One region of the Luteimonas sp. YGD11-2 genome, then DNA from elsewhere that is predicted to be linked to it. Evidence: predicted binding sites of a transcription regulator. Region 1 holds the regulator's gene; each other region holds the start of a gene.
The links. The regulator HrcA, encoded in region 1, represses chaperone genes, less so after heat shock. The targets are predictions, from matches to a motif close to TTNGCACTCNNNNNNNNNGAGTGCNAA.
Positions count from the first base shown of each region.

Region 1 (3,273 bases):
CGCCGGCCTTGTCGAGGCCATAGGCCAGCGCGGCCGCGGTCGGCTCGTTGATGATGCGCTTGACGTCCAGACCGGCGATGCGGCCGGCGTCCTTGGTGGCCTGGCGCTGCGAGTCGTTGAAGTACGCCGGCACCGTGATCACGGCCTCGGTGACCTTCTCGCCCAGGTAGTCCTCGGCGGTCTTCTTCATCTTCTCCAGGATGCGCGCGGAGATCTCCTGCGCCGACAGCTTGTTGCCGTCGTTGGTGGCCACCCAGGCGTCGCCGTTGTCGTGCTGGACGATCTTGTACGGCACCAGGCCGATGTCCTTCTGCACTTCGGCATCGGTGAACTTGCGCCCGATCAGGCGCTTGACCGCGAAGAAGGTGTTGTGCGGATTGGTGACGGCCTGGCGCTTGGCGGATGCGCCGACCAGTACCTCGCCATCCTTTGTGTAGGCGACGATCGAAGGCGTGGTGCGATCGCCCTCGCTGTTCTCGATGACCTTGGCCTTGCCGCCGTCCATGATCGCCACGCACGAATTGGTCGTGCCGAGGTCGATGCCGATGATCTTTGCCATGAGTGGTTCCCTCTGGATCCGTATTCGATGTGTCTGGGGGCGGCACGCGGCCGCCGATGCGTGATATCTGGGGGCGGCGGTGTGCCGTTCAAGCGGCCACCGCGATGCGCAGGCGCGCCGGCGTCAGTCCCTGGCCACCACGACGAGCGCGGGGCGCAGCAGGCGCTCGTTGAGCACGTAGCCCTTCTGGAACACCTGGGCGACGTGGCCCGGAGGCACTTCGCCGGCGTCGGTCTGGCTGATCGCCTGGTGGCGTTCCGGGTCGAACGGCTGCCCCGCTGGCGCAACGACCTGCAGGCCGTTGTCGCCGGCCACCTTGAGCAGCTGGCGCAGCGTCAGTTCCAGGCCCTCGCGCAGCGGGCTGCTGTCGGCGCCGGCCGCGGCCAGGCCTGCATCCAGGCTGTCGAACACCGGCAGCAGATCGCCCAGCAGGCGTTCGTTGGCGAAGCGGCGGGCCGCTTCGACCTCGCGCGCCATGCGCTTGCGCTGGTTCTCGAGGTCCGCGCGCTCGATCAGGGACTGCGCACGCAGCTGCTCGAGTTCGGCCTGCAGCAGCTGCACCTGTTCTTCGAGCAGGGCCTGCGGCGATGCCGACGCGTCGTCCTGCGGCTGCATCGTGGGGTCGGGAGTGTCGGGGTGGCTCTCGTGGGTCATTTCCATGTCCGTGGCGGTCGACTGGCCGCCGCTGGCCGGAGCAATGGGGTTGCCCGGCGCGGATTCAAGTGCCGTCCGCCTGCAATCGTGTGTCGGTGCCGTCCCGCAGCCCCCGCTACGGCGACCTGCCACCGCGCTCCAGCGCCGCACCCAGTGCTTCCGCGGTGGCCTGCACCACCGGCACGATGCGGTCGTAGGCCATCCGCGTCGGCCCGATCACCCCCAGCACCCCGAGCACGCGCCCGTCGGCCGCGTACGGCGCGGTCACCAGCGATACCCCTTCCAGAGGGGCCAGCCCGGTTTCCTCGCCGATGAATACCCGCACCCCGGGCGCGCGCACGGTGCGCTCGAGCAACTGCAGGATCTCGCGCTTGCGCGAAAAGGTATCGAACAGCTCGCGGAGGCGGTCGAGATCCGAGAGGTCCTGCACCCCGATCAACCGGGCCTGCCCGGCCATCAGCATGTCGTCGCCCTCCTCCGGGGCGAGGGCCTGCTCGGCAAGCTCGACGGTGCGCGCCATCAGGCTCTCCATCTGGCTGCGCGTGAGCTGCATCTCGCGCAGCAGCGTGGCGCGGATGTCGGCCACCGCGCGACCGGCGAAGTTGACGTTGAGGTAGTTGGCCACCTGCTCCAGTTCCGACGCCTCGTAGGGCCGGCGCACCTGGATCAGGCGGTTCTGCACCTCGTTGTCCGCGAACACCAGGATTGCCATCACCCGCTGGCTGTCGACGGCAACGAAGTCGATGTAGCGGAAGGCGAACTGCTCGCGCCGCGGCACGCTGACCACGCCCATGAAGCGGGTCATCGCCGACACCAGCTCCGACGCGCTGCCCAGCAGCGACTGGGTGCCACCGCCGGCGGGCAGCTGTTCGCGCAGGTGGGTGACCTCGTGCTCGGGCAGCGGCCGCAGCTGCAGCAGTGAATCGACGAACACCCGGTAGCCCTGCGCGGTGGGCACGCGCCCGGCGGAGGTATGCGGCGCGGTCAGCAGGCCGCTGTCCTCGAGGTCGGAGAGGATGTTGCGGATCGTCGCCGGGCTCACGTCCAGCCCGGCGTGGCGGGCCAGCGTCTGCGACCCGACCGGCTCGCCGTTCTCGATATGGCGGGCGATCAATGTGCGCAGCAGATGCCGTGAACGGGCATCGAGTTCGGACGGGGGCGTGTGCTTGCGGCTCATGGCCCCGGTATACGGCGCACCCCGCGCCCACGCAAGCGCGTCTCAGCCGCTGCGCCGCTGATCGCCGAGATTGTTGGCCGCAACCCTCCCGCCCTGCACAATCCGCGCATGCTGACCCACCTCGCCATCCGCAATTTCGCCGTCGCCACCGCCAGCGAGCTGGAGTTCGGTGCCGGCCTCACCGTGATCTCCGGCGAAACCGGCGCCGGCAAGTCCCTGCTCGTCGATGCGCTCGGGTTCCTGTCCGGGTTGCGCGCCGACAGCGGCATGGTGCGACATGGCGCCGACCGCGCCGAACTCACCGCCAGCTTCGACCTCGCCGATGCGGCCGGCGCGCGCGCCTGGCTGATCGCCGAGGAATTCGACGATGGCGATGCCTGCCAGCTGCGGCGCACGCTGCGCGCCGATGGCGGTTCGCGGGCATGGATCAACGGCCGCCCGGCCACGCTCGGGCAGCTGGCCGCGCTGGCGGGTCACCTCGTCGAGATCCATGGCCAGCACGAGCACCAGGCGCTGTTGTCACGTGGCGCGCAGCTCGCCCTGCTCGATGCCTATGGCCGCCATGCCGGCGCACTGCAGGCGGTGGCCGAGGCCGCGCGCACCTGGTCGGCACTGCTCGACGAGCGCGACCGCCTTGCGGGCCTGGGCGACCCCGGCGAGCGGCGTGACTGGCTGGCCCACCAGCTCGCGGAACTCGAACGCGAACCGCTGGATGCCGCCTCCCTCGCCGAACTCGATGCCGCACACCGCCGCCAGGCCAATGCCGCCGGCCTGATCGCCGCCTGCGAAACGGTGCTGGCGGGGCTTGGCGAGGACGACGCCGTGACCGGACGCGTGCAGCGGCTGCGCGGCGAGCTCGCACGCCTGCATCGCGACGAGCCAC
Region 1 is NZ_CP035376.1:1,758,636-1,761,908, forward strand. It holds gene dnaK (molecular chaperone DnaK) at 1-559, opposite strand, end outside; gene grpE (nucleotide exchange factor GrpE) at 683-1,174, opposite strand; gene hrcA (heat-inducible transcriptional repressor HrcA) at 1,329-2,390, opposite strand; gene recN (DNA repair protein RecN) at 2,499-3,273, shown strand, end outside.

Region 2 (3,273 bases), 1.2 Mb from region 1:
CGTCCGCGGGGAAGCCTTCGGCTTCGGCGCCCATGCGGTGGCGATAGAGGTAGTAGCCCTCGGCGATGGTCCAGTCGAATTCGATGCGCTCGCGGTCCGGCGCGTGCACGCGCAGCGCGAAGGCCTCGTCCACCGGCAGGAGGTCGTCCATGTCGACCGCTGCCTGCGCGCCGCCCGCCACGACTGCGAGCGCGCCCAGCGCGAGTGCGCGCCACCAGACCGCGATACCCATCAGGATGCCGGCCCCGCGGTCCCGCGCACGATCCAGTCGAGATAGGCGGGCAGGCCGTCGACCAGGTCGCAGGCGACCAGTTCCGGCACTTCGTACGGGTGCAGCGCGCACAACCGCTCGCGTAGAGCGGCGAACGCCGCCCGGGTGGTCTTGATCAGCAACTGCACTTCCTCGCCACGCTCGACACGGCCCTCCCAGCGATAGACCGACCGCGCACCCGGCAGCAGCGTCACGCAGGCCGCCAGGCCCTCGCCCACGAGGGCGTCGGCGATGCGGTCGGCGGTGGCACGATCCGGGCAGGTGGACAGGCAGAGCAGGACGGACACGGCAGGCAGGCGCAACGGGTGGGCCGCATAGGGTAGCCCACGCCCATGCGCCGCCCGCTTAAGCACGGCGCGCCCGTCGCCGCGCGCTCACGACGGCAGGATCTACAATCTGCACTCCCCGGTTCACTAATCCCCCGCCCATGTCCAGGATCCGCCTTCCGGCGCTGTGCGCCATCGCGATGGCAGCTGCCGCCGTGTTTCCCGCCGCCGCGCAATCCCAGTTCGAGCTCAGTGCCGGCGCGTCGTGGACGCGCGACAACGAGGTCACCCCGGTCATCGCCGCGGCGTGGCTGCCGGAGCTGCGTGGCCTCGACAACGCACTGCTGCGTTGGGAACTGGGTGTGATCCACGTGCCCGGCCGCGACGACACCGCGTACGACCTGGAGGACGACGTCACCGTCGGCCACGCCGGCCTGCGTTACGACCGCACCGACAACGGACTGACGCTGGGCTTCGGCATCGGCGTGCAGAGTGGCTACACCGACGCGCTGTCGGGCGACCCGCAGTTCGTCAGCACCATCGGCTGGCGCTGGGAGCGCTTCTCGGTGCTGGCGCGGCATATCTCCAACGCCAGCATCCACCAGCCCAACGACGGCGAGACGATGGTGGTGGCGGCCTGGCGCTTCTGAGCCGGGTCCAGGCCCGCGTCCGTCCACGGCCGGGGGCGACGGAAATTTCCATCGGGCCCCTTGAAAGGCCCTGAACGGCCCCCAACTTCTGGTCCGTGCCCGGCTTGCCGGGTCTTTGCCGCCCGCGGCCTTGGCACTCTCCGAGTGCGAGTGCTAAGATCGCCGCCATTCTTCAACCCAATCAATCACTTAAGAGGATTGACATGAGCAATATCAAGCCGCTGTACGACCGCGTGGTCATCAAGCGTACCGAGGAAGAGAAAGTCTCGGCCGGTGGCATCGTGATTCCGGATTCGGCCACCGAAAAGCCGATCAAGGGCGAGGTCGTCGCCGTGGGCGAGGGCAAGGTGCTCGACAACGGCAACCTGCGGGCGCCGAAGGTGAAGGCCGGCGACCAGGTGCTGTTCGGCAAGTACAGCGGCACCGAGGTCAAGCTCGACGGCACCGACTATCTGGTGGTGAAGGAAGACGACATCTTCGCGATCCTCGGCTGATCGCGGCGCTTCTTTCCACTCCCACGAATTCCACCCAAGACATTCAGAGGTAAAGAGTCATGGCTGCCAAGGAAATCCGCTTCGGCGAAGACGCGCGCTCCAAGATGCTGCGCGGTGTGAACACGCTTGCCAACGCCGTCAAGGCGACCCTCGGCCCGAAGGGCCGCAACGTCGTGCTCGAGAAGAGCTTCGGCTCGCCGACGATCACCAAGGACGGCGTGTCCGTCGCCAAGGAGATCGAGCTCGCCGACAAGTTCGAGAACATGGGCGCGCAGATGGTCAAGGAAGTCGCCTCGCGCACTTCCGACAACGCCGGTGACGGCACCACCACCGCCACCGTGCTGGCCCAGGCGCTGATCCGCGAGGGTTCCAAGGCGGTCGCCGCCGGCATGAACCCGATGGACCTCAAGCGCGGCATCGACCAGGCCGTCAAGGCCGCCGTCGAAGAGCTGAAGAAGCTCTCCAAGCCCACCGCCGACGACAAGGCGATCGCCCAGGTCGGCACGATCTCGGCCAACTCCGACGAAGTCATCGGCAACATCATTGCCGAGGCGATGAAGAAGGTCGGCAAGGAAGGCGTGATCACCGTCGAGGAAGGTTCGGGCCTGGACAACGAGCTCGACGTGGTCGAGGGCATGCAGTTCGACCGCGGCTACCTGTCGCCGTACTTCATCAACAACCAGCAGTCGATGTCGGCCGAGCTGGACGACCCCTTCATCCTGCTGCACGACAAGAAGATCTCCAACGTGCGTGACCTGCTGCCCGTGCTCGAGGGCGTGGCCAAGGCCGGCAAGCCGCTGCTGATCGTCGCCGAGGAAGTCGAGGGCGAAGCGCTGGCGACCCTGGTGGTCAACACCATCCGCGGCATCGTCAAGGTCTGCGCCGTCAAGGCCCCGGGCTTCGGCGACCGTCGCAAGGCGATGCTGGAAGACATGGCCGTGCTCACCGGCGGCACCGTGATCTCCGAGGAAGTCGGCCTGTCGCTCGAGAAGGCGACCATCAACGACCTCGGTCGCGCCAAGAAGATCCAGGTCACCAAGGAAAACACCACCATCATCGACGGCGCCGGCGAAACCGGTGGCATCGAGGCCCGCATCAAGCAGATCAAGGCGCAGATCGAGGAGACCTCCTCGGACTACGACCGCGAGAAGCTGCAGGAGCGCGTGGCCAAGCTGGCCGGCGGCGTTGCGGTGATCAAGGTCGGCGCTGCCACCGAGGTCGAGATGAAGGAAAAGAAGGCGCGCGTCGAAGACGCCCTGCACGCCACCCGTGCAGCGGTCGAGGAAGGCGTGGTCCCGGGCGGCGGCGTGGCCCTGCTGCGTGCCAAGGCGGCGATCGAGAACCTGCGTGGCGCCAACGAAGACCAGAACCACGGCATCGTGATCGCCCTGCGTGCGATGGAAGCACCGCTGCGCGAGATCGTCACCAACGCCGGTGAAGAGCCCTCCGTGATCGTCAACAAGGTCAAGGACGGTTCGGGCAACTTCGGCTACAACGCCGCCAACGGCGAGTTCGGCGACATGGTCGAGTTCGGCATCCTGGACCCGACCAAGGTCACCCGCACCGCGCTGCAGAACGCGGCGTCGATCGCC
Region 2 is NZ_CP035376.1:542,292-545,564, forward strand. It holds gene ERL55_RS02435 (protein-disulfide reductase DsbD) at 1-232, opposite strand, end outside; gene cutA (divalent-cation tolerance protein CutA) at 232-567, opposite strand; gene ERL55_RS02445 (acyloxyacyl hydrolase) at 699-1,187, shown strand; gene groES (co-chaperone GroES) at 1,391-1,681, shown strand; gene groL (chaperonin GroEL) at 1,741-3,273, shown strand, end outside.
Region 2: a site for HrcA is predicted at 1,318-1,344, ahead of groES (co-chaperone GroES). Genes of this name have one in related genera too.

Region 3 (3,273 bases), 1.2 Mb from region 1:
GTGCTGCCCGATGGCGATGGCCAGCAACTGGCACGCGCGGTGCGCGAGACCGCCGGGCAGAAATACGTGCCGGTGATCGTGGTCTCGGCCGAGGCGCAGGCGCACCTGGAGCGCCGCCGCTTCACCGAGGACGTCACCGACTACTTCGACAAGGGCGAAGGCCACCAGGCGCTGGCGACGTTCGTGCGCGGCTACGTGATGCCGCAGGCGATCCCCGGGGCCCGCGTGCTCTATGTCGAGGACAGCCGCACCGTCGCGCTGGCGACCCGGCGCATGCTGCAGTCGCACGGCATGGAGGTGATCCACCTGATCAGCGCCGAGGAAGCCATCGAGTGGTTGCGTGAGCGCCGCGACAGCGCCGATGCGCCCGGCGCCGACCTGCTGCTGACCGACGTCTACCTGAAGGGCGAACTCAGCGGCCGCGACCTGCTGCAGGCCGTGCGCGGCGAGCTCGGCTACGGCAAGCGGCGGCTGCCGGTGCTGGTGATGACCGGTGACGACAACCGGGTCAACCAGATGGCGCTGCTTCGCGACGGCGCCAACGACCTGGTGCTCAAGCCGATCGAGGAACGGCTGCTGGTCACCAAGGCGCTGTTTCAGCTGCGGCTGGCCCGGCTGGGCGGGGCAGGGCCGCAGGGACGCGGGGCGCCGGCGCCCACCGCGGGCTGAGGCGGTGACACGCAACGCATCGGTGGACGACCTCCCGACGCAGGCCGCGGGGGCGCCCCACAGTGACGCGGATTCGCGGATCCGTCTGCACCCGTCCTGGAAAGCCCGCATCGGCGACTACCTGCTGCGCGAGGACATGCAGGCGCTGTCGGCGTTCCTGCGCGAACGCAGGGCGGCGGGCGCGGCAATCTACCCGCCCGGCCCGCGGATCTTCGCCGCCTTCGAGGCCACGCCCTTCGATGACGTCAAGGTGGTGGTCCTCGGCCAGGATCCCTACCACGGCCCCGGGCAGTCCCATGGGTTGGCGTTCTCGGTGCCGCCCGGGGTGCCGGTGCCGCCGTCGCTGCTCAACATGTTCAAGGAACTCGAGCGCGACCTCGGCCTGCCACGCCCCGACCATGGCTATCTGCTGCCCTGGGCGCAGCGTGGGGTGCTGCTGCTCAACGCGGTGCTGACGGTCGAGCATGGCAAGGCCGGCGCACACCAGGGACGCGGCTGGGAAGGCTTCACCGACCACGTGGTGGAAACCCTCAACCGCGAGCGCGACGGCCTGGTGTTCATGCTGTGGGGCAGCTACGCCCAGGCCAAGGGGCGGGTGATCGACCCGCGCAGGCACAAGGTGCTGCGCAGCACCCACCCCTCGCCGCTGTCGGCCCACCGCGGGTTCAACGGCTGCGGGCATTTCTCCGCCGCCAACGACTACCTGCGCCGCCGCGGGCTGGGCGCGATCGACTGGCGCCTGCCGCCGCGGGCCCAGCTGGATGCCGTCGTCCCCGGCTGACTGCCGCCTGCACGGTTGCGGGCGGGATTGCCCGCTGTCCACGTCCTGTTGAAGGTGGATCCGTTACCGTCCTGTGCTTCCGGAACACCCTTTGTTGGCTCGATAACGCCGTTCCACCGGCGGAACAGAGGAACTTTTCCTGTACCCGGCAGTCCAATAGCCCGACTGCTAACATGAGGTCCATGAGCCAGACGATGACTGCCAACGCCTTGGTTGCCAACAATCTCCCCGTCCCCAGTGCGCTCGGTTCGCTGGACGCCTACGTCAATGCCGTACACCAGATCCCGGTGCTGTCGGTCGAGGACGAGCAGGCGCTGGCACGCCGTTACCGCGAGAACGAGGATCTCGACGCCGCCCGCGAGCTGGTGCATTCGCACCTGCGTTTCGTGGTGCACGTGGCGCGTGGCTACAACGGCTACGGGCTGCCGCTGGGCGACCTGATCCAGGAAGGCAACATCGGCCTGATGAAGGCGGTGAAGCGTTTCGACCCCGCGGTCGGCGTGCGCCTGGTGTCGTTCGCGGTGCACTGGATCCGTGCCGAGATGCACGAGTACATCCTCAAGAACTGGCGCATCGTCAAGGTCGCCACCACCAAGGCGCAGCGCAAGCTGTTCTTCAACCTGCGCCGGAGCAAGAAGCGCCTGGGCTGGTTGAACGCGGCCGAAGTGAGCGCGGTTGCCAAGGACCTCAACGTCTCCGAGCGCGAGGTGCTGGAGATGGAGTCGCGGCTGTCCGGGCGCGATATCGGCTTCGATGCCAGCGCCGACGAGGATGACGAGCGCGCGCCGCCGGCACCGGCCGGGTATCTGATGGCGCACGACGCCGATCCCGCGCAGGCCTACGAGCGCGCCGACAGCGAGGACAACCAGCTCGCCCTGCTGCGCGAGGGCCTGGCCGGGCTGGATGCGCGTTCGCGCGACATCATCAGGCGCCGCTGGCTGGATCCGGATGCCAGGATCACCCTGCAGGAGCTGGCCGACGAGTACGGCGTGTCGGCCGAGCGGATCCGCCAGGTGGAAGCCAACGCGCTGAAGAAGATGAAGGCGCTGTTCGCGGCCTGAGCCGCGCGGTGGCTGCCAGAAGGCCCGGAGCGATCCGGGCCTTTTTCGTTGGTGCCGGTCGCGTGGGTTAAGGGGACGTGCCCCACTTGAACAGCACCAGGCTCAGTGCCAGCGCCGACATGCCCGCCACCAGCCCGTACACGGTCTCGTGGCCCTTGGCGTAGCGCTTGGCGGCGGGGAGCAGTTCGTCGAGCGCGAGGAACACCATGATGCCGGCGATCACCCCGAACACGCCGCCGAACACCGCCTCCGACATCACCGGCGCCAGCAGCACGTAGCCCAGGATCGCGCCGATCGGCTCCGCCATGCCCGACAGCAGCGAGGCGAGGAACGCCAGCGACTTGTTGTTGGTGGCGTAGTACACCGGCACCGCGATGGCGATGCCCTCGGGGATGTTGTGGATCGCGATCGCCAGCGCCAGCGGCAGGCCGACGGCCGGATCGCCGACGGTGGCGAAGAAGGTGGCCAGGCCCTCCGGGAAGTTGTGCGCGGTGATCGCGATCGCGGTCAGCAGGCCGACGCGCTTGATGTATTCGCGGTTGTGTTCGCGGAAGAACGGGTCGTCGGCTTCCAGGCTCTCGTGCGGGTTGGGCACCAGGTGGTCGATCCCGACGATGAGCAGCAGGCCGGCCAGGAACGCGAGGATCGCGCAGGTGAAGCCGAGGTTGTCGCCATAGGCGAGCGAGAACGACTGGATCGACTTGTTCAGGATTTCCGACAGCGACACGAACACCATCGCGCCGCCGGCGAAGGCGAGCCCGA
Region 3 is NZ_CP035376.1:2,994,538-2,997,810, reverse strand. It holds gene ERL55_RS13825 (response regulator) at 1-669, shown strand, start outside; gene ung (uracil-DNA glycosylase) at 692-1,450, shown strand; gene rpoH (RNA polymerase sigma factor RpoH) at 1,633-2,511, shown strand; gene zupT (zinc transporter ZupT) at 2,579-3,273, opposite strand, start outside.
Region 3: a site for HrcA is predicted at 1,596-1,622, ahead of rpoH (RNA polymerase sigma factor RpoH). Genes of this name have one in related genera too.